Regions from separate parts of the Modestobacter sp. VKM Ac-2983 genome, predicted to be linked through region 3. Evidence: riboswitches for the same ligand, from Rfam matches in the RefSeq annotation. Region 3 holds a riboswitch; each other region holds the start of a gene.
The links. Region 3 has a riboswitch for cyclic di-AMP ahead of O2W18_RS00370 (LysM peptidoglycan-binding domain-containing protein). Riboswitches for the same ligand answer to the same signal wherever they lie in the genome.
Positions count from the first base shown of each region.

Region 1 (10,422 bases), on a different contig from region 3:
TCGGACGTAGCCTCGGTCGGGTGAGCCTCGCACCGGCACCGACCCTCAGGCTGGACCACCGCTTCGCCCGGGAGCTGCCCGAGCTGGCCGTCGCCTGGCAGGCCGACGACGCCCCGGATCCCCGGCTGCTCGCGCTCAACGAGCCGCTGGCCGCCGAACTCGGCCTCGACCCGGCCGCGCTGCGGACCGCCGAGGGGCTGCGCCTGCTGGTCGGCACCGCCGTCCCGGCCGGGGCGAACCCCGTGGCTCAGGCCTACGCCGGGCACCAGTTCGGCGGCTTCGTCCCGCGGCTGGGCGACGGCCGGGCGCTGCTGCTCGGGGAGCTGACCGACGTGGCGGGCCGGCTGCGCGACCTGCACCTCAAGGGCTCCGGGCGCACCCCCTTCGCCCGCGGCGGCGACGGGCTGGCCGCGGTCGGCCCGATGCTGCGCGAGTACGTGATCAGCGAGGCGATGCACGCCCTCGGCATCCCCACCACGCGCTCACTGGCCGTGGTCGCCACCGGGCGTTCGGTGCGCCGGGAGACGCTGCTGCCCGGCGCCGTCCTGGCCCGGGTGGCGAGCAGCCATCTGCGGGTGGGCAGCTTCCAGTACGCCCGGGCCACCGGGGACGCCGAGCTGCTGCGCCGGCTCGCCGACCACGCGATCAGCCGGCACCACCCGGACGCCGCGCAGGCCGAGAACCCGCACCTCGCGCTCTTCGCCGCGGTGGTCACTGCCCAGGCCGAGCTGGTGGCCCGGTGGATGCAGGTCGGATTCGTGCACGGCGTGATGAACACCGACAACGTGACCATCTCCGGCGAGACGATCGACTACGGGCCGTGCGCTTTCCTCGAGGCGCACAACCCGGCCACGGTGTACAGCTCGATCGACACCGGCGGGCGCTACGCCTACGGCAACCAGCCGATCGTCGCCGAGTGGGACCTCGCCCGGCTCGCCGAGGCGCTGCTCCCGCTGTTCGCCGAGGACCAGGAGCGCGCGATCGAGCTGGCGGTGGCGGCGCTGGGCGAGTTCCGGCCGCAGTACGACGCGGCCTGGTCGGCCGGGATGCGGGCCAAGCTGGGCCTGCCCGACGGGCTGGACGACGCGGTGGCCGCGCCGCTGGTCGAGGAGTTCCTGACCCTGCTGCAGGCCGGCCACGTCGACCACACGTCCGCGTTCCGGCTGCTCGGCGCCGCCGCCCGCGGCGACGTCGACCCGGTTCGCAACCTCTTCCTGGACCTGGCCTCGTTCGACGCGTGGTCGGAGCGCTGGCGCGCACTGGCCCCGGACGCCGACGCCATGGACCGGGTCAACCCGCTCTACATCCCGCGGAACCACCTCGTCGAGGAGGCGCTCACCGCGGCGACCGCGGGCGACCTGGCACCGCTGGGCCCCCTGCTGGAGGCCGTGACCCACCCCTACACCGAGCGGCCGGGCCTGGAGCGGTACGCCACCCCCGCCCCCGCCGACTTCGGCGCCACCTACCAGACCTTCTGCGGCACCTGACCCAGCACCACCAAAATGGCCATTTTGGTGGTGCTGGGTCAGGGGTCGGTGGTCAGGCGGGCCAGTTCGACGACGGCGGCGACCAGCTGGTCGCCATCCAGCAGGACGGCGTCGTTGTGGTCGGCGCCGGGCACCTCGACCGTGCGGTGCAGCTGCCCGGCGGCACGGGCCACCTCCCGGCTCTGCTCCGGCGGCACGATCGAGTCGGCGGTGCCCAGGACGACGGTGGTGGGCACCTCGACCCGGGAGACCAGCTCGGCCACCGGGTAGCGGTCCCGCAGCAGCAGCCGGACCGGCAGGAACGGGTAGTGCTCGCTGCCTACGGCGGCCAGGTCGACGAACGGCGAGCGCAGCACCAGCCCGGCCGGCGGGTGCGCGACGGCCAGCTCGGTGACGACGCCGGCGCCCAGGCTCTCCCCGTAGTACAGGAGCCGCTCGGCCGGGACCCCGCCGTCGGTCAGCAGCCAGTCGCGCGCCGCGCGGACGTCCAGCGCCAGACCAGCCTCGCTCGGGCTGCCCGGGTTGCCGCCGTACCCGCGGTAGTCGAACAGCAACACCCCCAGCCCCGCGTCCGACAGTGCCCGGGCCAGCGGGGCCCGCACCCCGCGGTGACCGCCGTTGCCGTTGGCCACGAGCACGGTCGGGGCGTCAGCCGTCGGGCCGGGCACGAACCAGGCGCCGAGGGTCAGGCCGTCGGCGGTGGCCAACTCGACGTCCCGGCCACCGGGGAGGACGTCAGCGGCGGCCGGCACCGGGCCGGCGTCGGGCAGGTACACCAGCCGGCGTTGGAACGTCCACAGCAGACCGACCACCACGACCAGCACGATGGCACCGATCAGCGCGGCCCGGAGCACCGACCGCAGCACCACCCCATGGTGGCGCGCTGCCGGCGGCCGGGCCAGCGCCGTCTAGCGGTAGTTGACGTGCGGGTGGTCGAAGTGGTTCGCCGTCACGCTGCCCCGGTCCTCCATCTGCTTCCAGGAGCCGCCGGGCGAGGAGAGCATCCGCTGCTCCCAGATGATGTAGTCGACGCCGAGCTCGGCCCAGTTGGCCACGTGGTACGCGACGATCGCATCACCGAGGGCGGCGTTGGACATGACCATGTAGTCCACCGCCAGCCCCGACGGGTGACCGTGCGGGTCGGCAGCGCTGGGCCGCGTCCCGCCCAGGGTGATCGAGCCGGCGCCGGGCACGTTGCTGACCACGGCGTTCGCGGCGGCCTGCGCCTGCGGCTTGATCGGTCCGGCGGAGTTGCTGATCTTCGCGGTCGCGGTCACCGCGGTGCCGGAGCTGGAGGGCGCCGCGGCGGAGGGCTTGGCCGCGGTCCCGGCCCGTGCCGGAGCTGGGGCGGCTGACTGCGCCTCGGCCTCAGCAGCGGCGGCCTCGGCGGCGACCCGAGCGGCCTCGGCCTCAGCGGCGGCCGCGGCCTCGGCGGCGAGGCGCGCTGCCTCCGCCTCCGCTGCCTGCTGGTCGAGCACGGCCTGGTCGGCCGCGGCCTGGGCCTGCTGGGCGGCGGTCTGCTCGGCCTCCCGGGTGGCCCGGCTGGCTGCCAGCTCCTCGAGCGGCCGGAGGTCCTCGGTCCCGTCGACGGCGCCGGACTCGGCGGCCAGCCCCAGCTGCGCGGCGACGCTCACCGGCTCCGAGGCCACGGGGTCGGCCTGGGCCGCCGGACCGGCGCCCACGACCACGTTGACCAGGACGGCACCGGCCGCCGCGACGGCGAGGTAGAGCCCGGGCCGACGGACGCCGGCCGGCGGACGTCGGCGGCTGGTGGAGCTGGAGGTGGTGGTGCGGGCGCGCATGGGCAGGAGTGCTCCGTACAGGTGTCTTCCGATGGCCGCCTACCAGGTCAGCTGACGGGTTCGGGCGGGAAGCAGCCCTACCCGGCCCGGACTTCTCGTCCGGGCGCGGGATTCACCCCAGTGGTGCGGTGGGTCCCCGGCTCGCCCCGGAGGGCGACTCGGCGGCGTCCGGTCGGGCTCCCCGGGTGGGGACGTGGCGACCGACTGGACCCGGCAAACCTAACGGCGTCATCGAATCGTGACAATCCGTCGCCCGCATTTCATGGGGTGACGGTGGTCGCGTCACTCTCCGGACACACCCGTCCCATCCGTCACCACCGCCGGTGTCCGGTCAGCGCACCGACAGCTCGACGACGGACCGGCTCCCGCCCCCGGCCGCGGTGGCCGCCCAGGCCTCCGCGACCCGCGCCAGCGGGAGGACGGCGTGCTCCACCCGGAGCTGCCCGGCCGCGGCGTGCCGCAGCACCGAGGTCAGCGCGGCGGCCCGCTGCTCGCCGGTGAGCGCGTTGTTGGTGTAGCCGAGCACGTCGATGCTCCGGCTGCGGAGCACGGCGGAGGAGAACTCGGCGGCGTCCCCGGCCGCGCCACCCAGGTTGACCAGCCGCCCACCGGGCGCCAGCACCGAGCACGCCGCCGCGGCCACGGCGCCGAACACCGGGTCGACGACGAGGTCGACGTCCGAGCCGACCGTCTGCCGGATCCGGGCAGCCAGGTCGCCGCCGTCCCCGGTGAGGACGACGTCCTCGGCGCCGGCCCGGCGGGCACGGTCCGCCGCGGACGGCGACCGGCAGACCCCGACCACCCGCCCGGCCCCCAGCGCCCGGGCGGCCCCCAGCGCGGCCTGGCCGACCGCACCCCCGGCACCGAGCACCAGCACCCGCTCCCCCGGCTGCAACCGGCCGCGCCAGGTCAACGCCATCCAGCCGGCGACCGCGGACAGGCCCAGCGCTGCCACGACCGGGTCGGGCAGGTCCCCGGCGAGCGGGACGACGTCGGCGTCGGGCACGGCGCAGAGCTCGCCCAGGCTGCCGTCGCCCGGGCTCATGCCCGCGGAGGTGGCGAACCAGACCCGGGTGCCGGGCGCCAGCACGGCCGACGACACCACGACCCCCACCCCCTGCACGCCGGGCACGTACGGCACGGCCGGGCGGCCGAAGTACGACGTCCCGGAGGCGCAGAGCAGGTCCAGCGGCACGACCGGGGCGGCGGTCACCCGGACCAGGGTCCGGCCCTCGCCGGGCACCGGGTCCGGGTGCTCCGCGAGGGCCGGTGGCTCGCCCGGCTGGGTCAGGACGGCGGCGCGCACCGGCTCAGGTCGCGATGTCGGGGTAGGGCATGGAGATGTGCTCCATCGCCTTGCCGTAGGCGCGCTGGTACTCCATCGGCCCGTGGTCGCGCTCGAACAGCGCGATGAACAGGGTGAGCGTCAGGAACGGGTGCGCGCCCATCTCGAAGAGGGCCACGTGGTCGTGCTCGGCCAGCGCCCGCCGCTCCCCGTCGGTGAAGGCCAGCCAGGTGGTCTTCTCCGCCGGGATGCAGTTCAGGACGGTGTTGGCCATCTCGGCCTCCCACCAGGTGACCGTGCCGGCCGGGTCCTCCCGGTAGCGCTCGGTCAGCTCCGGGTCCCGGTCCACGGTGTAGAGGAACTTGTCCAGCAGGTACTTGCTCATGCCGACACCCCGCCCGTGCTCGGGACCCCGTTGGGGTACCAGGTGAAGTACGCCTCCATGGTGTGGAACAGGTCCAGGGTGTCCACGTGGTCGGCCTTCGCGCCCTCCCCGGCCACGCCCATCATCAGCATGAAGTCCATGAACCCGTGGGTGGCGTTGCCCGGGTGGTGCAGGGACTCCAGGGAGACCTCGGCCAGGCAGCCCTCGATGTCCCCGCTGGCGATCCACTCGACGGCCTTGCGGTCGAACTCCGGGTCCGGCCCGTGCTCGCCGAACTGGCGCGGCCCGCCGAGTTCCAGGGACAGGTGCCCGGTGCCGATCACCGCCACCCGCTTGTCGCTCTCCCAGGACTCCACCATCTCCCGGATCGCCCGGCCCAGCTGGACGAAGCGCTTCGGCTGCGGCAGCGGCGGGGCGAAGATGTTGGTGTAGACCGGCACGATCGGCAGGTCGGCCTGCGGGCGCAGCGTGATGATCGGGCAGGTGATGCTGTGGTCGATCCGCAGCTCGTTGCTGAACGCCAGGTCGAAGTCCCGGTCCAGCCCGTCGCGCAGCAGGTGCGCGGCCAGGTCCTCCTCACCGCGCAGCGTCATCTTCGGCAGCCCGAACTCGCGCTCCTCGTTGTGGAAGTTCGCGTCGAAGAACGGTGCCTTCCCGATGAGGAACTGCGGCATGTTGTCCAGCCAGAGCTGGTGGAAGTGGTCGCTGCCGACCATCACCAGGACGTCGGGCTCGGCGCGGGTGAGCGTCTCGCGGAACGCCTCGATCTTCGCCACCCACTCGTCGGCGAACGGCGGCCGGTCAGCACCGGTGGCCGTGCTCGCCCGGTAGTAGAAGGGGTGGTGGGTGGACGCGATGACCGCGGCCAGTTCAGCCATGACTGTCTCCGTTGAGGTCAGGGACGTACGGGTCGGGGGCGACGGACCGGTTGTTGAGGTCCACGGACAGGAAGACGTCGTTGGCGACCGGGTGCCGCAGCTCCTCGGCCAGCTGCCCGATCAGCCCGGCGGTGCGGGCCAGCAGGGCGAAGCCGCGCAACAGCTCCAGCGGCAGGCCGAGGTCGGCCAGCGCGGCACCGCACACCCCGGCGCCGTTGAGCGGCAGCGTCTTGCCGAGCACCTGGGGGTGCACCCGGCCGATGGCGGCGAACAGCGACAGGTGCGGGCCGAACAGCCCCTCCTCGGTCGCGATCTCGAACAGCCGCGGGGTGCGCGGGTCGCCGTCCTTGTGCACGTGGTGGCCGAGTCCCGGCACGAAGCGCCGCGCCGCCCGCTGGGCGGTCACCGTCTCCAGGGCCAGGGCGTCCCAGCCGGCGTCGTCGGTCGGCAGCGCGCCGTCCACCCCGGTCAGCACGTCGTCCAGGAAGCGGCCGGAGTCCTCGGTGACGCCGAGGAACCGGGAGCCACCGCCGAGCAGGCCGGCGGCGAGCGCCCCCTGCACCGAGTCCGGTGCCGACAGGTAGGTGAGCCGGGTGACGATCGCAGTCGGGGTGAACCCGTGGTCGGCGAGCGCGGCCAGCACCGCCTCGAAGACCCGGGTCTCCCCCGGCGTCGGCCGCCGCTGGGTGGCCAGCCAGAAGGCCAGCTCCCCGAAGCCGACGGTGCCCATGACGTCGCGGGCCAGGTCGGTGCCCAGCAGCGTGATCGACTCGCGGCTGGAGGCGCCCAGCGCGGTCGGGTACTCGGGGGTGGTCACGCGTCCTCCTCGGTGGCCAGCCACCGTCGCAGCTCGGCACCGTGCTCGTCCAGGGCCGGCGGCGGCAGCCGGTAGTCGGCCGGCGTCTCGGAGAAGGTGATCGGGTGGCGGACCGAGGGGACGCCGGCCTCGCCCTCCCCCACGGTCACCACCGGGTCCAGGCCGATCGACTCGGCGAAGGCCACCCCCTGGTCGACGGTGTTGATCGGCCCGCAGGGCACGCCCGCGGCGATGATGTCGTCGAACCAGTCCCGCTTGGACCGGGTGCTGAGCCGCTCGACCAGCAGCGGGCGCAGCTGGTCCCGGTTGGCCGTGCGGTCCTCGTTGCGGGCGAACCGCGGGTCGTCGGCGAGCTCGGGCACGCCGAGCACCTCGACCAGCCTGCGGAACTGGCCGTTGTTGCCGGCGGTGATGATCAGGTCGCCGTCGGCGCACGGGAGCGGCTCGTAGGGGAACAGGCTCGGGTGGCTGTTGCCCATCCGGAACGGGACGACGCCACCGGCGACGACGGCGCTGGCGTGGTTGACCAGCCCGGACAGCGCGGAGGACAGCAGGTTGACCTCGACGTGCTGGCCGCGACCGGTCTCGTGCCGGACGTTCAGCGCCGAGAGCACGCCGATGGTGGCGTGCAGCCCGGCCATCACGTCGAAGACGGAGATGCCGGCCCGGAACGGCTCGCCCTCGGGGTCGCCGGTGAGGCTCATCAGGCCGGAGATCGCCTGCACGATCAGGTCGTACCCGGGCAGCGGCGCACCGGCCGGGCCGCTGCCGAAGCCGGTGATCGAGGCGTAGACGACGCGCGGGTTGGTCGCGCTGACGCTGGCGTAGTCCAGGCCGAAGCGGCCGAGCCCGCCGGTCTTGAAGTTCTCGATGACGATGTCGGCGCGGCGGGCCAGCTCCTGCGCGACGGCGGCGTCGGCGGGGTCCTTGAGGTCCAGGGCGATGGAGCGCTTGTTGCGGTTCACGCCCAGGTAGTAGGTCGACACCCCCTCGCGCACCGGCGGCGCCCAGCTGCGGGTGTCGTCGCCGCCGGGGCTCTCCACCTTGACCACCTCGGCGCCCATGTCGGCCAGCAGCATGGTGGCGTAGGGCCCGGCCAGGACGCGGGAGAAGTCGGCCACCAGGAGGCCGGACAGCGGCCCCCGACCCGGCGCGGAGCCGGGCGGCAGTGGGTGTTCGGTCATCGGGTGTGGCCCCTCGAGCGGTGCATCGCCGTCAAGCGGACGGGCGTCCGGAGTGCCGCCGAGTGTCACCACCGCGCCGTTCGCCTGTCAACCGGAAGACGCGACTCCGTCGTTCGCCTTGACATGTGGTCGCGATCACCACGACAGTGGGGCCGTCGCCAGGCTGACCGTTGTACGGACACTCGTCCGTGACAGTCCGGTGACGGCCTGGAGGTAGACGATGTCCCAGCCCGACACCGACGTCGCGGGGCAGGCGACCGACCGCCCGGTCGTGCTGCGCAACGGCACCGTGCTGACCATGGACGAGGCACACACCGTGCTGCCCGACGCCGACGTCCTCGTCGTGGACGGGAAGATCGCCGCTGTCGGCCGGCAGCTCGACGTCCCGGCCGGGACCCTGGAGATCGACGCGCAGGGCGGCGTGGTGATGCCCGGCATGATCGACACCCACCGGCACATGTGGCAGACCGCGATGCGCGGCTACGGCGCCGACTGGACCCTCACCCAGTACTTCGTCTGGTACTACCTGGAGCACGGCAAGGCGTTCCGTCCCGAGGACGTGTACGCCGGCAACCTGCTCTCGGCCTGGGACGCCGTCGAGGCCGGCGTCACCACCACCGTCGACTGGTCGCACGGGCTGCAGACCGTCGACCACGCCGAGGCCGCCGCCGACGCCCTGCTCGCCGTCCCCGGCCGGTTCCTGCTGGCCTACGGCAACATCCAGGCCGGCCCCTGGGAGTGGGCCACCGACCCCGCCGTCCAGGCCTTCCTCAAGCGCCGCCAGGACGAGGGCAGGCTCGGCCTGCAGCTGGCCTTCGACGTCACCGGCGACCCGGCGTTCCCGGAGAAGCCCGCCTTCGAGGTGGCGCGTGAACTCGGCCTGCCGGTCACCACGCACGCCGGCGTCTGGGGGGCCACCGGCGACGACGGCATCCGGCTGATGCACGAGAACGGCTTCATGACGCCGGAGACGGTGTACGTGCACGCCGCCACGCTGACCACCGACTCCTACCACCGGATCGCCGCGACCGGCGGCTCGATCTCGGTGTCGACGGAGTCCGAGCAGAGCGCCGGGCAGGGCTACCCGCCCACCTGGCAGGTCCGCCGGCACGGCATCCCCGTCTCGCTGTCGATGGACACCAGCGTCTGGTGGAGCAGCGACCTGTTCTCCGCGATGCGCAGCACGCTGGGCGCCGACCGGTCGCGGGAGCACCTGGAGGCGCACTCCCAGGGGCAGACGGTCACCCAGGTGCACCTGCGGGCCGAGCAGGTCGTCGACTGGGCCACCCGCGGCGGCGCGCAGGCGCTGGGCCGGGACGACCTGGGCAGCCTCGAGCCGGGCAAGCAGGGCGACGTCGTGCTGATCAAGAACGACCGGTCGCCGGTGTCCTTCCCGCTCCTGAACCCCTACGGGCACGTGGCCTTCCAGGCCCAGCGCGGCGACGTGCACACCGTGCTCGTCGGCGGCCGGGTGGTGAAGCACGAGCACCAGCTGGTCGGCGCCGACCTGGCGGCGGTGCGGCGGACCGTCGACGCGACGGTCGAGCACCTGCAGTCGACCCTCGGCCCGGAGGCGTGGGCGGCCGGCATGAACCCGGACCTGCCGGACGACGACGTGCTGGACAACCCGTACACCTACACCGAGTACAAGTCCCACTCCACCCACGGAGCCCGGGGCAACGTGTTCGGCGAGCCCTCGCTCGACCAGCACACCTCACACTGAGCACCCGTCGCACCGCGCCAGGCCGGCGCGGTGCGACGCACAGCAGCAACGGGACGGGGAGGTGGCGCACGGTGGCAGGACGGGGCACGGGGCCCGACTTCGTGGAGGCGCTGGCACGCGGTCTGGACGTGCTGGCCTGCTTCGACGCCGACCATCCGGTCATGTCGCTCAGCGACGTCGCCGCCGCCGCCGGGCTGGCCCGGCCGACCGCGCGCCGGCTGCTGCTCACCCTGGAGGAGCTGGGCTTCGTCCGCTCCGCCGACGGCGCCTTCCGGCTGACCCCGAAGGTGCTCACCCTCGGCATGGCCTACGTCGGGGCGCTCGGGTTGTGGGAGATCGCCCGCCCGCACCTGGAGGCCCTGGTCGCCCGGACCGGTGAGTCCTCCTCGATGGCCCAGCTCGACGGCTCGGACATCGTCTACGTGGCCCGGGTGGCCGTGCCGAAGCTGATCACGCTGCGGGTGGAGATCGGCACGCGGTTCCCCGCCGTGCAGACCTCGCAGGGCAAGGTGTTGCTCGCCGCCCTCTCCCCCGCCGAGCTGGACGCCACGCTGGCCCAGCCGAGCCGCGCCGGGCTCCCGGCCTACATCGGCCGCTCCGCCGACCAGCTGCAGGCCGAGCTGACCGAGGTGCGCGCCCGCGGCTGGGCGCTGGCCGACGAGGAGCTCGCCCCCGGCGTCCGCTCGGTCGCCGTGCCCGTCCGGGACGGCACCGGCGCGGTGCGCGCCGCGATGAACGTGACGGTGCACGCCGCCGAGACCTCGACCGACCAGCTGCTCACCGAGCACCTCCCCCGGCTGCTGCGCACCGCCGGGGACGTCAGCGCCGAGTGGGCGCTGTGGCAGACCCGGCCGCACGTCC
Region 1 covers NZ_JAPVBK010000002.1:825,001-835,422, reverse strand. Annotated here, with positions in the region: gene O2W18_RS10370 (protein adenylyltransferase SelO) at 21-1,487, shown strand; gene O2W18_RS10365 (alpha/beta hydrolase) at 1,526-2,353, opposite strand; gene O2W18_RS10360 (hypothetical protein) at 2,396-3,289, opposite strand; cyclic di-AMP (ydaO/yuaA leader) riboswitch at 3,311-3,463, opposite strand; gene O2W18_RS10355 (quinone oxidoreductase family protein) at 3,621-4,595, opposite strand; gene O2W18_RS10350 (hypothetical protein) at 4,600-4,959, opposite strand; gene O2W18_RS10345 (extradiol ring-cleavage dioxygenase) at 4,956-5,837, opposite strand; gene O2W18_RS10340 (citryl-CoA lyase) at 5,830-6,654, opposite strand; gene O2W18_RS10335 (CaiB/BaiF CoA transferase family protein) at 6,651-7,838, opposite strand; gene O2W18_RS10330 (amidohydrolase family protein) at 8,059-9,561, shown strand; gene O2W18_RS10325 (IclR family transcriptional regulator domain-containing protein) at 9,633-10,422, shown strand, end outside.
Region 1: another riboswitch for cyclic di-AMP. It lies ahead of O2W18_RS10360 (hypothetical protein); the one in region 3 lies ahead of O2W18_RS00370 (LysM peptidoglycan-binding domain-containing protein).

Region 2 (10,422 bases), on a different contig from region 3:
GGACCACGTCTGCGCCCACCGCGACGGCGGGGCCACCGACTGCACCAACTTGTGCTGCTTGTGCCGGCGACACCACCGGCTGAAGACCCACGCACCCAGGTGGCGGTTCGTCATGACTGACGACGGCGCCCTGTCGGTCACCACCCCCTCCGGCGTCACCCGGACCACCCGACCACCCGGCCTCCACCTGCCCAGCCACCGAACACCGAGCTCCCGAACACAGAGCTCCCGAACACCCGGCCGCCAGCCACCGGGCCTCCGGCTGTCCGCCACCGGACAGCTGACCGGAGGCGGGAGCCCACCCGACCCGGACGACCCGCCGCCTTTCTGAGTCCCTACGGGCCGCCTTCCTGAGTCCCTACGGCTTGTGGCCGCCGCGCTTTCTGAGGCCCCATGGCCTGTGGCCCCTGCTTCCTGAGGCCCATGGCGTGGGGCCGCCCCGGCATAGGGGAAGCCGCGTCGACTTCCTCGACAGCGTGCGAGAGGAGGTCGCCCGGCGGGTCCACCCGGGTACCAGATCGGCGTGCGGACGTGACCTCTGATGCGGGTGTGACACGAGTGTCCAGAGAGCAAGAACGGCAGCTCAGGGCCGCCCGTGAGCCCTGTTCGAGTCACAGCGAGCGCACAACGGGCCGATAAGCACATCGTGATCCGTCACCACCTCGCAGCGAGCTCGCCGCGGAGCCCTCAGTGGTTCGACCCGGCGCACCAGGCCGACATCCTCGCGGCCTTCGACAGTCAGGTCGCCGCCGGGCTGCACGATCGGAAGCCGCACAGCCCGCGACCGGAACGGGTCCGCGAACTGGGCCAGCTCGCTGCAGCGAGTGCGCTCCCGGCCCGGGCGGCGCTGCTCCGCTGGGGAGCGCTGCCGGCCTCTGTCCGCGCGCACCTGCTCACCAGCTGGTACGGCAGTCAGGTCGCCAGGAGCTCCGCCGCCTGACTTGCTCGGCGGCCAGCACCGGCCGCCGGCATGGCCGGACAGACCCCTCGGCGCAGTGGCTGCCCAGGCACGGTCGGTCACCTGCCGCTGCGGCCGAGGATCTCATCGGGGGACGGTCAGTCCCAGGGCTCGCCGCAGGCGGCGCAGCGACCCGTGGGCAGCCGCTCGGTCAGCCGGCCGCACACCGGGCAGACCCGGTCGAGCCAGCACGCCGGGTCACCACCTTCCGGCTCCGGCTGCGCCGGCTGCTCCTGCTCCTGGGTCACGGTGGCCGTCAGTCCTCGTCGGGGGGGCGCGAACCGGGCCAGGGCGTCGATCGACGGGCACGTGTAGTACGCCCCGCTCAGCGGGGTCAGGAAGCCGGTCAGCCCGTCGCGCACCCCGTCTGTAGCCCCGGCCATCCGGCGGAGCATCTCGGTGAGGCGCCACTGGTCGCGGGCGAACCCGACGAACGCCGTCCCGTGGTCGGTGACCCCGCCGTAGGCGACGTTGCGCCGGAAGATCTGCTTCTCCTCGCCGTCCACCTCGACGGTGGTGCGGGCGACGTGCGCGCTCGGCAGCATCACGTCGTCGGGCAGCTCGACGCTGTCCGGCTTGGTCCGGCCCATCATCATCTCCTGGCCGTGCATCCCCAGGGACTCCCAGGCGGCGCTGTCGTGCCGCCACACCTGATAGAGCACGATGCTCGCCCCCGCACCCGGCTCGCCGGCAGGCACGGCCGCGACCTCCGCGGCGGTCAGCAGCGAGGGGTTCTCCGTGCCGTCGATGAAGCCGGTCAGGTCCCGGTCGTGCCGGTACAGCCAGCCGGTGACCTCTGCGGCCACCCGGGCGACGCCGGCCAGGGCGGCCAGCACGGCCCGGGCGTTGTCGAAGACCGCGGTGCGATCGCCCCCGGCGACCCAGATCCAGGCGTCGTGCTGGGTCGCCGGCATCCGGTAACGGCCGGCGCCGACGAGGTCCTCGGTCCAGCTGGCGGCGTCCGCCGGGGCGTCGTCCGGGGCGACGGCGGCCCACAGCTCCGGCCGGAAGCCGACCACGAGGTTCACCCCACCGGTGGAGGAGAGCGGACCGGTGAGCCCGGCCACCCCGCGGACCAGGTCCTCCGCGGAGCAGCCGGGCTCCAGGTCGAGCTCCAGGTAGCAGTGCTCAGGGGTGCCGAGGGCGAAGATGCCCGGCTGCGTCGTCACGACGCCCACCCTGCCCGATCGGGCCTCAGCTGGTCGGCGGCTCGTCCTTGCCGGCCTCCTCGAGCGCGTCGGCCTCCTCCTTGGTCTTGTGCACCGCCTTGTCGGCGTGCTCCGGCGGGCCGTAGACCGTGTAGAGCACCAGCGGGTTCACCCCGGTGTTGAGGAAGTTGTGCTTCTTGCCGGCGGGGACGACGACGAGGTCACCCTGGGCGACGTTCTTCTTCTGCCCGCCGACGACGGCCTGGCCGGTGCCGCTGACGAAGGTGAGGATCTGGTCGATCTCCTCGTGCACCTCCTCGCCGATCTCCCCACCCGGCGGGATCGTCATGATCACCAGCTGGGTGTGCTCGCCGGTCCAGAGCACCCGACGGAAGTCGGCGCTCTCCTCGGCGACGGTGGCGATGGTGAAGTGCTCCATGGCTGCCGTTCCTCCTCGATCCAGTCGATCCTGCCGGCGCGCGCCGGCTCATGATCAGTGAAGAGCAGAGCGGCCTCCGCCGCGATCCGAAGGCCCCCGGCCCGGACGACACGGGGGAACAGGCCCTCCGACCCTGCCGTCGACCGGCCGGGTGGGGGAGGCTTCCTGGTGCCGGGTACCGGCGGAGCACGAGCACACGAGCACTGGAGGACGGCGTTGACGCAGCAGCCAGCAGACCGGTCGGGGAACGCAGCACTCGCTGCCGAGCGGGACGAGGCGGCCACCGAGCTGGCCGAGGTCGAGGGAGAGGTGTCGACCCGCGCCGCCGTCGAGGGTGGCGTCGTCGTCGGCCACGACGGCTCGGACTGCGCGCAGGAGGCGCTGCAGTGGGCCGCGACGCTGGCCGAGCGCGCCTCCTGGCCGCTGCACGTCGTCCGCGGCTGGCGGATCGCCACCGCCCCGCAGCCGCCGAGCTGGGAGCTCGGCTACGTGCCGCCGATCGGTGAGTACGAGCAGGCGGTGCAGGCCGACCTGGAGGCCGACGTCCGGGCCGCGCTGGGCGCCGAGCGGGCCGGCGAGGTGACCTGCCACGTCGTGCACGCTGCGCCGGTGCGGTCGCTGCTCGAGGCCGCGCAGCACGCCGACCTCCTTGTGGTCGGGGCCCGCGGGCGAGGCGGCTTCGCCGGGCTGCTGCTCGGCTCGGTGAGCGACCAGGTCACCCGGCACGCCCCGTGCCCGGTCACCGTCGTGCGCACCGAGCGCAAGGCCTGACCGGCGTGGCGGTCCAGCACCCCGTGCCACCGGCCTTCCTGCGGGCCCACACCCGGCTGGACCGCCCGTCGCTCGTCCCCGAGGTGCAGCTGCACGTCGCCGACGACGTCGTCGCGCTCTGGGAGGCGATGGAGACCGAGGGCGGCGGAGCCGGCGAGGACCCGCCGTTCTGGGCCGCGGCCTGGCCCGGCGGCCAGGCGCTGGCCCGGCACGTGCTCGACCACCCGGAGCTCGTGGCCGGCCGCCGGGTCCTGGACCTGGGCGCGGGCAGCGGCCTGGTGGCCGTCGCCGCGCTGCTGGCCGGGGCGAGCGGGGTGCTGGCGAGCGACGTCGACCCGTACTCGCACACCGCGGTCGGGCTGAACGCCGAGGTCAACGGGGTGGCCGGGATCGAGGTCGTCGGGGACGTCCTGGACGAGGAGCTACCGGACATCGACGTCGTCCTGGCCGGCGACGTCTGTTACGACCGGGAGATGACCGCCCGGGTGCTGCCCTTCCTCGGCGCGGCCTGGCTGCAGGGGGCCACCGTCCTGCTGGGCGACCCCGGACGGGCGTACGTCCCGAAGGAGGGCCTGGTGGCCCAGGCGGAGTACGACGTACCGGACGCCGCCGGGGGAGCGGTGCGCCGGACGACGGTCTGGCGGCTCCCCTGAGGCCCACCGGCACCAGCCGTCCCACTGCTGCTGCCCCGCCCCGCCACCGGATGGGAGACGTGGCACATGGCGACGAAATCCGGCTCCCGGCATTGTCACGCCCAGGCGACGGCCTCTACCGTGGCCAGGTCCGGTCGGACGTCTCGTCCCCACCCGGGGAGCCCGCACCGGATGCCGCCGAATCGCTGCACGCAGCGAACCGGGGACCCACCGCACCACTGGGGTGAATCCCGCCCGGGCAGCCGCCCGGCTGGGTAGGGCGACTTCCCGCCCGAATCCGTCAGCTGACTCGGTAGGCGGCCGCGGAAGACCCACGGAGCCCCTCTCTTCATGTCCCGTCGCACCACCGCGTCCTCGTCCGACGAGCAGCTGCCCGCCACCGAGGTGCTCCCCGCGCTCTCGACCGGCGCCGATGACGCCCCGGTGGCCCGGCGGGCTCGTCGTCAGCCCCCGGGGGGCCTCCGTCGGCCCACGCTGTACGTCGGCGTCGCCGCCGCCGGGGCGATCCTGGTCAACGTCCTCGTCGGCGGTGAGCCCGGCACGCGGGCCGAGGCCGCCGTCGAGCCCGCGAGCGTCGTCGCCCAGCTGGACCTGAGCTCGCAGCAGACCGGGACCGCCCTCGTCGACGGCCCCCTGGCCGACCGGCTCGGCCAGCTCGCCGCCAACCGCAGCGAGCGCGAGGCCGCCCAGGCCGCCGCCGCGCAGGCGCAGGCGGCCGCCGACCAGGCCGTGCTCGACGCGCAGGCAGCCGCAGCAGCGCAGGCCGCCGCCGAGGCGCAGGCCGCGGAAGAGGCGCGGATCGCCGCCGAGGCCCAGGCCGCTGCGGAGGCGAAGGCCGCGGAGGAGGCAGCGGCTGCCGCCGCTCGGGCGGCGACCCCGGCCCCGTCCAGCACCACCAGGGCGCCGGCTGCGCCTGCCCCCGTCGCGTCCTCCGGGTCGGGCTCGTTCCAGGACTACGCCCTGGGCAAGCTCGGCGGCGACCAGACGGAGTTCTCCTGCCTGGAGAGCCTGTGGGGCAAGGAGAGCGGCTGGAACCCGAACGCGCAGAACCCGAACAGCACCGCGTACGGCATCCCGCAGTTCCTGGACTCGACCTGGAAGAGCACCGGGATCGCCAAGACCGCGGACGGCTACCGGCAGATCGACGCGGGGCTGATCTACATCACCAACCGCTACGGCTCGCCGTGCGCCGCGTGGTCGCACTCGAAGGCCACCGGCTGGTACTGACCCACCGGCGGTGCGCAGCGAGGCCCGGGTCCGGCCGGACCCGGGCCTCGCTGCGTCCGATGCAGTGCCGAGGTGTCGGGCAGATGGCCCTCCTGTGCACCGGCGGGGGACCATCGGGGAGGATCGAGGGGTTCGACCACCGAGACGAGGAGCGCTGATCCGTGGGCAAGCACCGCGCACCCGAGGGCGCCGCGACGGACTTCGACGCCGCCACCAGCGCCCTGGCCGACGTGACGGGCGACTACACCGTCGACGTCACGCACACCCGGATCGGCGTCCGGGCCCGGCACGCCATGGTGACCACCGTGCGGGGTGCCTTCACCGACTTCTCCGGCACCGCCCACCTGGACACCGCGACGCCGACGGCCAGCAACGTCCGACTGCGGATCGCCACCGCCAGCATCGACACCGGGACGCCGGACCGCGATGCGCACCTGCGCTCGGCCGACTTCCTGGACGTCGAGCAGCACCCCGAGATGGTCTTCGTCTCCACCGCGGTCGAGCAGGTCGACCGGGACGTCTACCGCGTCACCGGCGACCTCACGATCAAGGCGGTCACCCGGCCGGTCTCGATCGACTTCACCCTCACCGGCTCGGCGTTGGACCCGTTCGGCAACATGCGGGTGGGCTTCGAGGGCGCGCTGGCCATCAAGCGCAGCGAGTGGGACCTCACCTGGAACGCGATGCTGGACACCGGTGGCGTGCTGGTCAGTGACCGGATCCAGGTGGAGTTCGACGTCTCGGCGATCAAGGACGCCTGACCGGCGCACTGTGTCCCAGGCCACCCTCGGCCGCTAGGGTGGCACTCAGTGCCACGTAGGGCGCCGGGGGACCGGCCGGCCCCGCGACGGCAACCCCGGTGACGACGGCGTCGCCCGGGACGAGTCGAGCAGCAGGGGGTCCGCAGGTGGCGAACGCGTGGTTCGAGTCGGTGGCGGAGGCGCAGCGCCGGGCGAAGCGGCGGCTGCCCAAGGGGGTCTACGGGGCGCTGGTGGCCGGCTCCGAGCGCGGGCTGACCGCGGCGGACAACCTCGCCGCCTTCACCGAGCTCGGGTTCGCCCCGCACACCGCCGGGCTGAGCAACGAACGGCAGCTGGCCACCACGATCATGGGCCAGCCGGTCTCCATGCCGATCATGATCAGCCCCACCGGGGTCCAGGCGGTCGACCCCGAGGGTGAGGTCGCCGTGGCCCGCGCCGCCGCCTCCCGCGGCGTGGCGATGGGCTTGTCCTCCTTCGCCAGCAAGCCGATCGAGGAGGTCGTGGCGGCGAACCCGCAGACCTTCTTCCAGATGTACTGGGTCGGCACCCGCGAGGAGATGCTCGGCCGCATGCAGCGGGCGAAGGCCGCCGGCGCGGTCGGCATGATCGCCACGCTGGACTGGTCCTTCGCCTACGGCCGCGACTGGGGCAGCCCGTTCATCCCGGAGAAGATCGACTTCGAGGCGGCCCGCCGGTACGCCCCGCAGGTGCTGGCCCGGCCGCGGTGGCTGCTCGACTTCGCCCGCACCCGCAAGCTCCCCGACCTCACCGTGCCGAACATGGTGGCGACCCCCGGTGACCCGGCGCCCACGTTCTTCGGGGCCTACGGGCAGTGGATGGGCTCGCCGATGCCCACCTGGGAGGACGTCGCCTGGCTGCGTTCGCAGTGGGACGGGCCGTTCATGCTCAAGGGCGTCATGCGGATCGATGACGCCAAGCGGGCCGTCGACGCCGGGGTCACCGCGATCTCGGTCTCCAACCACGGCGGCAACAACCTCGACGGCACCCCGGCAGCGATCCGCGCGCTGCCCGCGGTCGTCGACGCGGTCGGGGACCAGGTCGAGGTGCTGATGGACGGCGGCGTCCGGCGGGGCGGCGACGTCGCCAAGGCAGTCGCGCTGGGCGCCCGGGCGGTCATGATCGGCCGGGCCTACCTGTGGGGCCTGGCCGCCAACGGCGAGGCCGGCGTGGGCAACGTGCTCGACCTGCTGCGGGACGGGCTCGGGTCCGCGCTGGTCGGCCTCGGCCACCGCTCGGTCGATGAGCTCAGCCCGGCCGACCTCGTCGTCCCGCCGCACTTCGAGCGGCACCTGGGCGAGGACGGCGCCGACGCCCCGGCGGCCCAGCGGTCCTCGGGCAAGGGCACCACCGCCTGAGGGTCCCGGTGGCCGGCGCGATGACTTCCACCGGCCACCGCCGTCCTCCCTGCCGAGCGCACCGTCCCTCGGACGCTGGGTGCGCCGTCCCTCGGACGCAGGAGGCCCCCATGTCGGACCTGTCCCGGTTCGTCACCGTCTGGTCAGCGCTGCAGGCCCAGGTGGAGCGCGGCCGACTGCCCGGCTACGCCGCCGCGGTGCGCCACCACGGCGAGGTCGAGGTGCACACCGGCGGCTCCCTCGAGCTGGGCGGCCGCGCCCGGGTGCGTCCGGACTCGCTGTTCCGGCTCGCCTCGCTGTCCAAGCCGTTCGCCGGCGTGCTGACGCTGTCGCTGGTCGAGGACGGGCTGCTGGACCTCGACGACCCGGTCGGGCGGTGGCTCCCGGAGCTGGCCGACCCGCGGGTGCTGGTCGACCGGGCCGGCGCACTCACGGACACGGTGCCCGCTGACCGCCCGATCACCGTCCGCCACCTGCTCACCAGCACGCCCGGCTTCGGTGGGCTGTGGGACGGCTCGCCGCTGGACCGAGCTCTGTACCGGGCCGGCCTCGGACCGGGTCCGCTGCCGCCGCAGCTGACGCCGGGGGAGTACCTGGCCCGGTTGGGCGAGCTGCCGCTGGCCGCGCAGCCCGGGGCCAGCTGGCTGTACCAGCTCAGCACCGAGGTGCTCTCGGTGCTGCTGAGCCGGGTCGCCGGGTGCCCGCTGCGCGACTTACTGCGCGTGCGGGTCACCGGTCCGCTGGGCCTGGCCGACACCGGCTTCTGCGCGACCGACCCCGCGCGGCTCGGCCCGGCGTACCTGCCGGCCGGTGACGGGTTCGAGCTCCTCGACCCGGCCGACGGGCGGTCGTCCGTGCCACCGGTCTTCGAAGGGCTGGCGGCCGGGTTGGTCTCCAGCGCACCGGACGTGCTCGCCTTCTTCGGCGCGCTCGCCGACGGCGGCGGGCCGCTGCTGAGCCCGCGATCGGTGGCCGCCATGACCACCGGAGCGCTGACCACGGCGCAGCGGGTGGAGGCCGCCGACTTCCTCGGCGCCGGCCGCTCCTGGGGCCTGCAGGTCGGCGTGCAGGTCGAGCCGGGGGAGCCATGGGCGCAGCCGGGCCGGTTCGGCTGGGACGGCGGGACGGGCACGACCGCCTACGCCGATCCGGACCGGGACCTCGTCGCGGTGCTGCTCACCGCGCGCGGCACGGCCGGGCCGGGCGACGGCCTGGACACGTTCTGGCGGGCGCTGTACCGCTGCCTCTGACCCACCCCTGCGGGAGCACGCCCGACGGGTCAGCGGGGTCGGTCACCGCCCAGCGCGAGCACCGTGCGCAGCGCGGTGACCAGGGCGAGCGGCTGGTCCAGCATCGGGTGGTGACCGCTGTCGGGCAGGTCGACCACGGGCATCCCGGCCCGGGTCAGCCCCACCATCTCGGTGGCCATCTCCGGGCTCACCAGCCCGTGCTCGCAGCGCAGGAAGGTCAGCGGGACGGCGACGCCGGGCAGCAGGTCGCGCAGCCGCAGCCGGGTGCCGAAGAAGTGCGGGTCGAACTTCCACGTCCAGCCGCCCTCGACCGCGCGCAGCGAGCCGGCGGCCACGTGCTCGCGGACGAAGGGGAGCAGGACGTCCTGCGGCGGCAGGGTCCGGAAGCGGGCCCTGGCCTCGGCCGGGTCCGGGTACACGCGGTGCGGCCGGCGGCGCTCCCGCAGCCGACGCTCGTCCGGCGGCCGGTCGTTGAGCGGGGAGTCGACGACGACGACCGAACCGATGTCACCCGGGTGCTGGACGCCCACGGTGACCGCCACCCAGCCACCCATGCTGTGGCCGACGACGACCGGCCGGTCGAGGCCTGCGTCGGCGGCGACGGCCACCACCTCCCGCGCCCACAGCAGCGGGTCGTAGTCCTCGCGCGGGTCGCTGTCGCCGTGGCCGGTCAGGTCCAGGGCGACCACCCGGCGGCCGGTGAGCAGCGGAGCGACGTGGTCCCACCAGCCGGAGTGGGCCGCCCCGCCGTGCACCAGCACCACTCCCGGCGCCCCGGCCGGCCCCCAGGCCCGGTAGTGCACCCGCGCGCCCGAGACGACGACGTCCCGGTGCTCCGGCTGCTGGGCGAGGGCCTGGGTGAACCACGTCGGCGGGGTCATCCCACCGATCCTGCCCGACGGCGGCAGCCCGACGAGAACGGGCTGGGGGCTGCCTCGGGGAAGCGGAGGCAGCTCCCAGCCCGATGTCGAGCTGCGGTGGGCCTCAGTGGCCCTTCAGCAGCTCCTCGAAGGAGGTGGTCGGGTCGGCGAAGGGGTCGGCCGGGCGGGTGGCCGCAGGACGGCCGCTGACCAGACCGGCGAGCTCGCCGGCCGCCCGGTCGATGCGGCCGGCCAGCGACCGGTCGACGCCGCCGCCGGCCCAGTCCTCCGCGGCGGCGAAGACGCCGGTGGGCACCACGATGGCCCGCAGGTAGGCGAACAGCGGGCGCATCGCGTGCTCCACGACGAGCGAGTGCCGCGGCGTCCCGGCGGTGGCGCCCAGCAGCACGGGCTTGCCGGTCAGCGACTCCTTGTCCAGCACGTCGAAGAACGTCTTGAACAGGCCGCTGTAGGAGGCGGAGAACACCGGCGTGACCGCGATCAGCCCGTCCGCTCCGACGACCGTGTCGATCGCCGCCTGCAGGGGCCGGTTGGCGAAGCCGCTGGTCAGGTTGTCGGCCAGGTCGCGGGCGTGCCCGCGGAGCTCCACCACCTCGACGGTGGCGTCCTCCCCGCGGGCGCGCAGCGCCTCGACCGTGGCGGCGGTGAGCCGGTCGGCCAGCAGCCGGGTCGAGCTGGGGTCGCTCAGCCCGGCGCTGACGACGGCGATCGTCCGGGTGGTCATGCCTGCGCCGCCGTCTCCACGGTCCGGCCGGTCACGTCGTCGGCAGCCTGCACGGTGCTGTCGTGCCCGCCGCCGGCGGCGGCCACCAGGCTGGCGTGGGTCGGCGCGTCCGGCACGTGGGCCGGCTTGAGCGCCGCGAACTCGCGGCGCAGCACGGGCACGACCTCCTCGCCGAGGATGTCCAGCTGCTCGAGCACCGTCTTCAGCGGCAGCCCGGCGTGGTCGATGAGGAAC
Region 2 covers NZ_JAPVBK010000002.1:588,920-599,341, forward strand. Annotated here, with positions in the region: gene O2W18_RS09240 (HNH endonuclease signature motif containing protein) at 1-331, shown strand, start outside; gene O2W18_RS09245 (hypothetical protein) at 647-940, shown strand; gene O2W18_RS09250 (Dyp-type peroxidase) at 1,057-2,127, opposite strand; gene O2W18_RS09255 (cupin domain-containing protein) at 2,153-2,545, opposite strand; gene O2W18_RS09260 (universal stress protein) at 2,762-3,316, shown strand; gene O2W18_RS09265 (class I SAM-dependent methyltransferase) at 3,322-3,969, shown strand; cyclic di-AMP (ydaO/yuaA leader) riboswitch at 4,135-4,283, shown strand; gene O2W18_RS09270 (transglycosylase SLT domain-containing protein) at 4,300-5,196, shown strand; gene O2W18_RS09275 (YceI family protein) at 5,358-5,957, shown strand; gene mftD (pre-mycofactocin synthase MftD) at 6,104-7,333, shown strand; gene O2W18_RS09285 (serine hydrolase domain-containing protein) at 7,444-8,583, shown strand; gene O2W18_RS09290 (alpha/beta fold hydrolase) at 8,613-9,464, opposite strand; gene O2W18_RS09295 (FMN reductase) at 9,568-10,188, opposite strand; gene O2W18_RS09300 (LLM class flavin-dependent oxidoreductase) at 10,185-10,422, opposite strand, start outside.
Region 2: another riboswitch for cyclic di-AMP. It lies ahead of O2W18_RS09270 (transglycosylase SLT domain-containing protein); the one in region 3 lies ahead of O2W18_RS00370 (LysM peptidoglycan-binding domain-containing protein).

Region 3 (10,422 bases):
GGTCGCGGAGCCACCAAGTCGAGGGCGGCACCGGCGCCGTCCTCACCTCGAGGACGGCATCGGCGCCGCCCTCTGCTGAAGGGGGAACCGTGCTGCCCGATGGAGCGCCGCGCGCGTTGGCACTCTCCGACGTCGCCGTGCACGCCGGCGTCTCGCACCAGACGGTGTCCCGGGTCGTCAACGGGCACCCGAACGTGGCGCCGGCGACCAGGGAACGCGTCCAGCGGGCCATCACCGAGCTCGGCTACCGGCCGAACGCGGCGGCCCGCGCCCTGGTCACCGGATCCACCCGCTCGTTCGGGCTGGTGGTCTCGCACATCAACCAGTACGGGCCGGCGCAGACGCTGCTCGGGCTCGAGAAGGCCGCCCGCGCGGCCGGCTACTCCCTCGGGGTCGCCATCCTCGACGACGACAGCGAGGCGGCGATGCGCGAGGCGGTCGACCGCTTCGTGGCCCAGTCCGTCGACGCGGTGGTGGCGCTGTCCACCTACGGCCAGGCGGTGGACGCGCTCCGGCGGTTCGAGGCGCCGGTGCCGCTGATCGCGGTGCAGGTGGGCCGCGACGAGTCCCGGCCCACGGTCTGGGTCGCGCAGGAGGTGGGGGCCGAGCTGGCCACCCGGCACCTGCTCGAGCTCGGGCACCGCACGGTCCACCACGTCACCGGGCCACCGGACTCGCTGGAGGCCCGCGGGCGCGTGGTCGGCTGGCGCCGTGCCCTGGAGGACGCCGACGCGCCCGTGCCCGAGCCGCTGCACGGGGACTGGTGGCCGTCCTCGGGGCACGCGGCCGGCCGGGCGCTCGCCGCGCGGGCGCGGGCCGGGGAGGACGTCACTGCCGTGTTCGTGGCCAACGACCAGATGGCGCTGGGCCTGCTCAGCGCCCTGGCCGACGAGGGGCTGTCTGTGCCCGGGGACATCAGCGTGGTGGGCTTCGACGACGTGCCCGAGTGCGGCTACTTCAGCCCGCCGCTCACCACGGTGCGGCAGGACTTCGCCGAGCTGGGCCGCCGGGGCGTCGAGCTGGTGCTCTCCCGGCTGCGCGGGGAACCCCTGGAGTCCCAGCCGGTGCTGCCGCAGTTGATCGTGCGGCGGTCCACCGGACCGGCCCGCCGGACGGTTTGACTGAGGTGTTGTTAACGCTAACAATCGAGCACCGTGCCGCGGCCCACAGCCGTCCGGCTCCTTGCGACCACGCCCGGCACGGTGGGCGGAGAGGGCTCCTGAGATGACGATGGACGCAGGCACCGCGATCACCTCCGGTCGCACCGCCCTGGGGATCGAGTTCGGTTCGACCCGGATCAAGGCCGTGCTGATCGGCCCGGACCACGCGCCGCTCGCCGTCGGCAGCCACGACTGGGAGAACCAGCTGGTCGACCGGCTCTGGACGTACTCCCTGGAGGACGTGTGGTCCGGGGTGCAGCAGAGCGTCGCAGCCCTGGCCGAGGACGTGCGGCGACGCCACGGGGTGGAGCTGGCCGGCGTCGGTGCGCTCGGCGTCTCCGCGATGATGCACGGCTACCTGGCCTTCGACGCCGACGGCGAGCTGCTCGCGCCGTTCCGCACCTGGCGCAACACGAACACCGGTCGCGCAGCCGAGCGGCTCAGCGCCGAGTTCGGGTGCAACATCCCGCACCGGTGGAGCGTCGCGCACCTCTACCAGGCCGTCCTGGACCGCGAGGAGCACGTCAGCCGGGTCGACCACCTGACCACGCTCGCCGGGTACGTGCACTGGCAGCTCACCGGCGAGAAGGTCCTCGGCGTCGGGGACGCCAGCGGCATCTTCCCGATCGGCGCCGACGGCGGGTACGACGCCACGATGCTGGCCCGGTTCGACCAGCTGGCCGCCGAGGCCGGGGTCGAGCTGACCCTGGCCGAGCTGCTGCCGACCATCGCCGTCGCCGGCCAGCCGGCCGGCACGCTCACCGAGGCGGGCGCGCGGCTGCTCGACCCCACCGGCGTGCTGCGCCCCGGCGTGCCGCTCTGCCCCCCGGAGGGTGACGCAGGCACCGGGATGGTCGCCACCAACTCGGTCGCCCCCCGCACCGGCAACGTCTCCGCCGGGACGTCGGTGTTCGCCATGGTGGTGCTCGAGCGCGAGCTCGCCCAGGTGCACCGTGAGCTGGACCTGGTGACCACGCCGGCCGGTGACCCGGTGGCGATGGTGCACTGCAACAACGGGGCCAGCGAGCTCAACGCCTGGGCCGGGCTGTTCGCCGAGTTCGCCCGGGCGCTGGGCGCCGAGGCGGATGCCTCCCAGGTCTTCGAGACCCTCTTCACCGCCGCGCTGGGCGGGGCGAGCGACTGCGGCGGCATGCTCGCCTACAACTACCTCTCCGGCGAGCCGATCACCGAGTTCGAGGAGGGCCGGCCGCTCTTCCTGCGCTCGCCGGACAGCCCGCTGGACCTCGGCACCTTCATGCGGACGCACCTGTTCTCGTCCCTGGCCACGCTGCGGATCGGCATGGACGTCCTGCAGAAGGCGGAGGGCGTGCGGCTGGACCGGATGTTCGCCCACGGCGGCATGTTCAAGACCGAGGGGGTGGCGCAGCGCTTCCTGGCTGCCGCGATCGACACCCCGGTCTCCGTCGGGGACGTCGCCGCGGAGGGGGGCGCCTGGGGCATCGCCGTCCTGGCTGCCTTCGCCACCCGGCGCGAGCCGGACCAGAGCCTGGCGGACTACCTGGACGGGACCGTCTTCACCGACGCCAGCCTGACCACCGCCGAGCCCGACCCCGCCGACGTCGCGGGCTTCGACGCGTTCATGGCGCGGTACGTCGCCGCCCTCCCGGTCGAGCGGGCCGCCGTGGCGCACGTGGCCGTCGGCGACCGGCAGACCGACCCGACCCCGTCCGCCGCCATCACCGAGGAGCAGCCGGCATGACCGCCACCCCCACCCGCACCGAGCAGGGGACGTTGCGCGCGCAGCGCGAGCACGTCGCCCACCTGCACTCCTATCTCACTCGCTACGAGCTGGTCACCTGGACCTCGGGCAACGTCTCCGAGCGGGTCCCCGGCGAGGACCTGTTCGTCATCAAGGGCAGCGGCGTCGAGTACGACGAGCTGACCTGGGAGGGCATCACCGTCTGCGACCTGGACGGCAACGCCGTCGACGGCGTCAAGGCGCCGTCCTCGGACACCGACGCGCACGCCTACGTCTACCGGAACATGCCCGAGGTCAACGGCCAGGTGCACACGCACAGCACCTACGCCGCGGCCTGGGCGGCCCGGCACGAGGAGATCCCCTGCGTGCTCACGGCGATGGCCGACGAGTTCGGCGGGCCCATCCCGGTCGGGCCGTTCGCGCTCATCGGCGACGACTCCATCGGCCAGGGCATCGTCGAGACCCTGCAGGGGCACCGCTCGCCGGCGGTGCTGATGAAGAACCACGGCGTCTTCACCATCGGGGCCTCGGCGAAGGCCGCGGTCAAGGCCGCCGTCATGACCGAGGACGTCGCCCGCACGGTGCACCTCTCCCGGCAGCTCGGTGAGCCGGTCCCGATCGCGCAGGCGGACATCGACTCGCTGTACGCGCGCTACCAGAACGTCTACGGACAACGATGAGCACGAAGGAGCAGCAGGTGGCATTCGAGGGTTCGGAGATCTGGTTCCTCACCGGCAGCCAGGGGCTGTACGGCGAGGAGACCCTCCAGCAGGTCGCCGAGCAGTCGCAGCAGGTCGCCGCGATGCTGGACGGCGCCGACGCCGTGCCGGTCCGGGTGGTCTGGAAGCCGGTGCTCACCGACGCCGGCGCGATCCGCCGGATGATGGGGGAGGCGAACGAGGACCCGAACTGCCTCGGCGTCATCACCTGGATGCACACCTTCTCCCCGGCGAAGATGTGGATCTCCGGGCTGGACGCGCTGCGCAAGCCACTGCTCCACCTGCACACCCAGGCCGACGCCGCCCTGCCGTGGGCGACGATCGACATGGACTTCATGAACCTCAACCAGGCCGCCCACGGCGACCGGGAGTACGGGTTCATGCTGACCCGGTTGCGCACCCCGCGGACCACCGTCTCCGGGTACGCGGGCAACTCCCGGGTGCAGGCCCGGGTGGGCTCCTGGGCCCGCGCCGCCGCCGGTGCCGCTGCCGCCCGCGGCCTGAAGCTGGCCCGGTTCGGCGACAACATGCGGAACGTCGCGGTCACCGAGGGCGACAAGGTCGAGGCGGAGATCCGCTTCGGCATGTCGGTCAACACCTGGGGCGTCAACGACCTGGTCGCGGTCGTCGAGCGGGTGCCCGAGTCGGCCGTCGACGCGGTCGTCGCCGAGTACGGCGACCTCTACGAGATGGACGCCGACCTGCGTCCCGGCGGCGACCGGCACCACAGCGTCCGCTACCAGGCCCGGATCGAGGTGGCCTTGCGCTCGTTCCTGGAGGACGGCGGCTTCGGCGCCTTCACCACCAACTTCGAGGACCTCGGCGGCCTGCGGCAGCTCCCCGGCCTGGCCGTGCAGCGGCTGATGGCCGACGGCTACGGCTTCGGCGGCGAGGGCGACTGGAAGACCTCCGCGCTGCTGCGGGTGCTCAAGGTCGCGGCCCAGGGCCTGCCCGGTGGCACCTCCTTCATGGAGGACTACACCTACGACCTGGCCTCGGAGACCCCGAAGATCCTGGGCGCGCACATGCTCGAGGTGTGCCCGACGATCGCCGGGGACAAGCCGCGGCTGGAGGTGCACCCGCTCGGCATCGGCGGCCGCGAGGACCCGGCCCGGCTGGTGTTCACCGCAGCCCCCGCCGCCGGCATCACGCTGGGCTGGTGCGACCTGGGCGACCGGTTCCGCTGGGTGGCCAACGAGATCGACGTCGTCGACCCGTCCGAGCCGCTGCCGAACCTGCCGGTCGCCCGGGCGGTCTGGGAACCCCGGCCGGACTTCGAGACGGCGACCGAGGGCTGGCTGACGGCCGGCGGGCCGCACCACACGGTGCTGTCGACCCAGCTGGGAGCCGAGGAGCTGACCGACCTGGCCGAGGTCTTCGACACCGAGCTGGTGCTCATCGACGCCGACACCACCCGGCGCAGCCTGGCCAAGGAGCTGCGCTGGAGCGCCGCCTACCACCGGCTCAACCAGCGCCTCTGAACGCCTGACGCGCGACGCCCCGCCCGGTTCTGCGGGCGGGGCGTCGTCGTCTCACCCGTAGTTCCGGGCGACGCCGTCGAGCAGCGCGGTGAACGCCTCGGCGGCGGTGACCTCGCCGTCCTGGTCGGCCGTGGCGTCGAGCACCCAGGTGCCCTTGCCGCGGGCGTCGGGGACGGCCAGCTGGAACGACGCCTGGTCGACCGAGCTGCACCGGATCAGCACGCCGCCGTCGACCACGTCGGCCCGGGGGCAGGGGGTCGGATCGCCCTGGGGCACCCAGTCGAACGCATCGCGGGCGACGTCGGCGGGCGTCGTCCCGTCGCCCAGGAAGCCCACGCGCACCGTGAACGGGTAGTCGATGGTGTCGTACAGCAGCGGTACTGGCGCCCAGGTGCACGCGCCGGGCAGCGTGCCGGTCCAGTAGCTCATCCGGGACCCCAGAGCAGCGGAGAGGCCGTCGGACAGCACCGGACAGGTGGAGAGGTCGTCCGCGGTGTCCCGGCCCGGGTACGGCTTGGGCTCCGGCAGCCACCGGTCCCACTCGGTGGGCGAGGGGAACGCCAGGGACGGCGGCAGGGCGTCGACCACCCGGTCCAGGTCGGCCTGCGCCTCGGCGGTCAGCCGTGCCTTCTCCGCCGCGGACACCGCCGGGATCGGTTCCTTGCCGTAGGCCTCGGTCGCACCGCCGGTGACCGGGCTGTCGTCGGGCACCGGTGTCCCGGACGGCGTGGATTCTCCGGGCGGCGGCGGCGTCGGTGCCGTGGCCGGCGCCGACGACGTGACCGTCGGCCGCGCGGTGCCCCCGGGGAGCGGTGCGGAGGACGGTGGGCCGACGGCGACCACGCCTCCGACGGCCACCGCGGCCACGCCGACGGCGACCGCCGTCAACGTCCGCCGGGTCCGGCGCCGGTGGCGCCAGCGGGCCACCGCGTCGGCGGCATCGCCGCCTCCGCCGGCGGTCAGCTCGTCGGCCAGACCGTGCAGCCGGCCCGCGAGGTCGCGCTCGTGGGGGTTCACGCGTGCCTCCGGGTGGTCCGTGCCGGGTCGGGGGACGGTTCGGGGGAGGGGTGGAAGGACGGCCCGGGGGAACGGTCCAGGACGGTGCGCAGCACGGCGAGGCCGCGGGAGACGTGCTTGCCTACCGTGCTCACCGAGCAGCCCATCAGGCGTGCGGTGTCGGCCTCGCTGAGGTCGTCGAGGTGGCGCAGCACCACCGCGGTGCGCACCCGCGGGCTCAGCTCGCGCAGCGCGGTGCGCAGCTCGTCGGCCTCGGCGTGCAGCGCCTGCAGGTCCACCCGGTCCGGGGAGTCGGGGAACCACTCGACCACCTGTTCGGTGTTGCTGAGCCGGCGCAGCCAGCTCAGGTGGCCGTTGACCAGCATCTTGCGCACGTAGGCGACGGGGTCGTCGGCGCGGCGGACCGTGCTCCACCGGCCGTACGCGCGGGCCAGCGCGGTCTGCAGCAGGTCCTCGCCGCGGCCGCGGTCACCGGTCAGCAGCACGGCGGTGCGCAGCAGCCGTGGGCCGTGCGCACCGACGAAGTCGGTGAACTCCTCGTCCTGCTCCTTCGCCACCGCATCCCTTCCGCTGGTCCCACTGAGGAGACGCATCGGCAGTCCGGCTGGCCCCCAGGTCCCCCGGTCACGATCCGGTAACGGCTCAGCGGGCGCGGTGAGTGGGCCTCTGGCAGGGGCCGGAGGATCTCGTCCGGAACGGACGACGCCCCGGCCGGTTGCCCGGCCGGGGCGTCGTCGTGCCGATGGTCCGGTCGGCCCGGATCACCGGTGCGGGCCGGTCAGCGCGTGACCGCGCCGACCGACCCGTCGCGCTCGTGGATCAGTACCAGTTGTTGGCCTGGGAGTGCGCCCACGCGGCGCACGGGGTGCCGTAGCGGTCGCTGATGTAACCCAGACCCCAGGTGATCTGGGTCGCCGGGTTGGTGCGCCAGTCCGGGCCGGCCGAGGCCATCTTCGAGCCGGGCAGCGCCTGCGGGATGCCGTAGGCGCTGGAGTTCGGGTTGTCGGCCGTGGGGTTCCAGTTGCTCTCCTTGGTCCACAGGCTGTCCAGGCAGGTGAACTCGCCGGCCCCCCAGCCGCGCTCGGCCACCATGGTCCGGCCGATGCTGCGGGGGTCACCGGTGGCGGTCCGGTCGGCGCTGCGGCTGGCGGCCTGCTGGGCCGGCCGGCTGGGCGCCGGGGCCGCGGGTGCTGCCCCGCCGCCGAGGGTGAGGGCCTGCCCGACGCGGAGCACGTTCGGGTTGCCGCCGATGGTGTCGCGATTGGCGGCGTAGATGCTCTGCCAGGTGGTGCCGTGCGCCGCGGCGATCTTGCTCAGCGTGTCGCCGGCGCGGACGACGTAGCTGCCGGAGGCCGCTGCCGGTGCGGCCGCCGGTGCAGCCGCGGGGGCCGAGCCGCCGCCGATGGAGAGCACCTGGCCGACGCGCAGCACGTTCGGGTTGCCGCCGATGGTGCCCTGGTTGGCCGCGTAGACGGTCTGCCAGGTCGTGCCGTGGCTGCTGGCCAGCTTGCTGAGGGTGTCCCCGGGGCTGACGGTGTGGCTGCCGGTGTGGGCCTGGGCGGGCGCGATGACCCCGAAGGACATCGCTGCAGCTGCCGCGACGACCATGGCCGGGCGCGCCGCGGAAGCGAAGGCGGATCGCCCGGAGGAGCGGTCGCGCCGTGCCGTGAAGCGATTGAGCATGGGTGTGTGTGCCTCTCGCCGCCTGCGGAGTTAGCTGTCGGGTTCGGGCGAGAGCTGCCCGGCCGCGTGCTGCGGCTTCACCCCAAGGCCCGGAGGCCTGGTCTTGCGAGGTGGGTCCCCCGCGCCTGCCCGTGGTCTCGTGACGTCCGGGCCGACGGTGGGCAGGTTCGGCGGTGTCGTCGTCCGGAGCCCGCCGTGTGGCGGACGGACCAACGGTAGGCAGGCCGTCGGCCGGCGGAGCCGGTCGGCGGTGAGCTTTCCCGGGCTCCCCGACGCGGTCAGCACGAGCTGTGACGGATCATGGACGCGCCGTGGACTGGTGCCCCCGGGTCGTTTCCCGACGCAACGGCATGTGGTCCGCTGCACCGGGGCCGGGGCTGGGGGCTCAGCGGCCGGTGAGCACGACCGGCAGGTCCTGGAGCCCGCGGATGACGAACTCCGGGCGGCGTCGGGCCGGGCGGGCCAGCTCCAGCCGGGAGGTGCGGCTCAGCAGCGCACCGAAGGAGGCCTGCAGCTCGACCCGCGCCAGCGGGGCGCCGATGCAGAAGTGCACCCCCGCGCCGAAGGAGATGTGCGGGTTGTCGGTGCGCCCCACGTCGAGGGTGTCGGGGTCGGTGAAGACGGCCGGGTCCCGGTTCGCGCTGCCCAGCAGGGCGGCGACCTTCTGCCCCTGGGCGACGGTCACCCCGCCGATCTCGACGTCGGAGGTGGCGGTGCGCTCGAACAGCTGCAGCGGCGAGTCGAAGCGCATCAGCTCCTCGATCGCCGTCGGGAGCAGGTCCGGGTCCGCGCGCAGCCGATCCAGCTGGTCCGGGTGCTCCAGCAGCGCCAGCAGGCCGTTGCCGCTCACGTTGACCGTCGCCTCGTGCCCGGCGTTGAGCAGCAGGATGCAGGTGGTGACCAGCTCGTCCTCGGTGAGCCGGTCGCCCTCGGAGTCGCGCACCGTGACCAGGTGGGTGAGCAGGTCCTCCCCCGGGGCGGTCCGCCGCTCGGCGGCCAGCTCGCGGAGGTAGGCGACGAACTCGGCGGCGGCCCGCTCGGCGTCGGCCTCGACCTCCGTCGTCCGGCCGTACTCGTACATCTTGACGATGGCGTTCGACCACGGGCGCAGCAGCGGCCGGTCGGCTGCCGGCACGCCCAGCAGCTCGGCGATGACGGCGACCGGCAGCTCCTCCGCCATCCCGGACAGCACGTCGACGCCGGTGTCCCCGGCGGAGCGCTCGACGAGGGAGTCGACGAGGGAGTCGGCCAGCTCCTGCACCCAGGGTCGCAGCCGCTCGACGTGTCCGCGGGCGAACGCGGCGCTGATCAGCCGGCGCAGCCGGGTGTGGGTGGGCGGCTCCATCTCCAGGATCGCGTTGCGGTGGATCAGGTTGAAGCTCTCGAACCGCTCCGCCGGCGCCTTGTCCGACCAGATCCGGCCCAGCCGCCGGTCCCGCAGGACGGCGTTGGCCTCGGCGTGGCCGAGGGCCAGCCACATGCCCTGCTGCTCGTTCCACTGCACCGGCGCCGCGGCGCGGGCCACGGCGAAGGCCGGGTAGGGGTCGGCGACCAGAACGGGGTCGGTCAGGTCGAGCGGAGCAGGGGCCGGCGTCACCGGCAGCAGCGTACTGAGGGGAGCGGCGCGGCACGGCAGTGCGGGCGGCCCCCTCGCAGGGTCCCGCCGCGAGCGTGCGAGGGGCGGGGGGCGAGGGGGTCCTTTGACTACCCTCGCATGCATGGCCCGCACTACGACCCGCCGTCCCGCCGCCCCGGCTGCGACAGCCGGTGAGACCAACCCGAAGGCGCCCTGCCCCTGCGGCTCCGGCCGCCGCTACAAGCACTGCCACGGCTCCGGCTACGGCCAGCCGGTGCTCCGCCCGTTCGAGGGCCTGCCCGGCGAGGTCGACTGGGTGGCGCTGCGCGAGCTCGTGCCGGCCGCCACCGCGAAGCTGACCACCACGGACGGCCGGTCGGTCACGCTGGCCAGCGTCCTGCCCGGCGGCACCCCCGCCCTGGTGCGCGCCAACGGGGAGATCCTGCTCGGCGTCCAGCTGCAGACCTCCTCCGACGACGTCAGCCGCGACCTCGGCACCGCGCTCGCCGCCGCGCTCGAGGCCCCGGCCGGCGCTCCCGTCGACCCGGGCCCGATCGGTGCCGCCGGCTCGGCCGGGCCGCGGCTGCAGGAGCTGCTGGACCTCTCGGCGCCGTTCGAGGTCACCGTGCACGACGACTTCGGCTTCTGGCTCGAGGGCGCCGACGTCGACGCGACCGCCCGGGCCAGCCTGCAGCAGGCCAACGAGATGGTGATGCCCACGGTGCGGCTGGCCGGCCTGGAGGCCGCGTACTGGTGCCGGCCGACCACCGAGCGCGGGCACGTGCGCTGGGTGCGCCCCGAGCCGGAGGAGGCGCTGCTGGACGCCCTCGCCCGGCTCGGCGCGGCCGAGCAGCTCAGTCTGGGGGACGGCACCCGCTACGCCGGTGCCTTCCGTGCGCTGGGCCTCGCCGTCCCGGTGTGGGACGTGCCGGGTGAGGTGCCGGGCGCCGAGTGGGCAGGTCCCTCAGCGGAGCTGCACTCCCGGCTGGAGGCCGCGCTGGCGGTCACCGAGCCGCTGAACGCCGACGAGCGTCGGGCCCGCGCCGGGCTGCTGTCCCGTCAGGTC
Region 3 covers NZ_JAPVBK010000001.1:69,245-79,666, forward strand. Annotated here, with positions in the region: gene O2W18_RS00340 (LacI family DNA-binding transcriptional regulator) at 117-1,121, shown strand; gene O2W18_RS00345 (xylulokinase) at 1,225-2,880, shown strand; gene O2W18_RS00350 (L-ribulose-5-phosphate 4-epimerase) at 2,877-3,560, shown strand; gene araA (L-arabinose isomerase) at 3,557-5,080, shown strand; gene O2W18_RS00360 (hypothetical protein) at 5,132-6,097, opposite strand; gene O2W18_RS00365 (SigE family RNA polymerase sigma factor) at 6,094-6,654, opposite strand; gene O2W18_RS00370 (LysM peptidoglycan-binding domain-containing protein) at 6,917-7,681, opposite strand; cyclic di-AMP (ydaO/yuaA leader) riboswitch at 7,805-7,903, opposite strand; gene O2W18_RS00375 (cytochrome P450) at 8,166-9,377, opposite strand; gene O2W18_RS00380 (DUF5926 family protein) at 9,499-10,422, shown strand, end outside.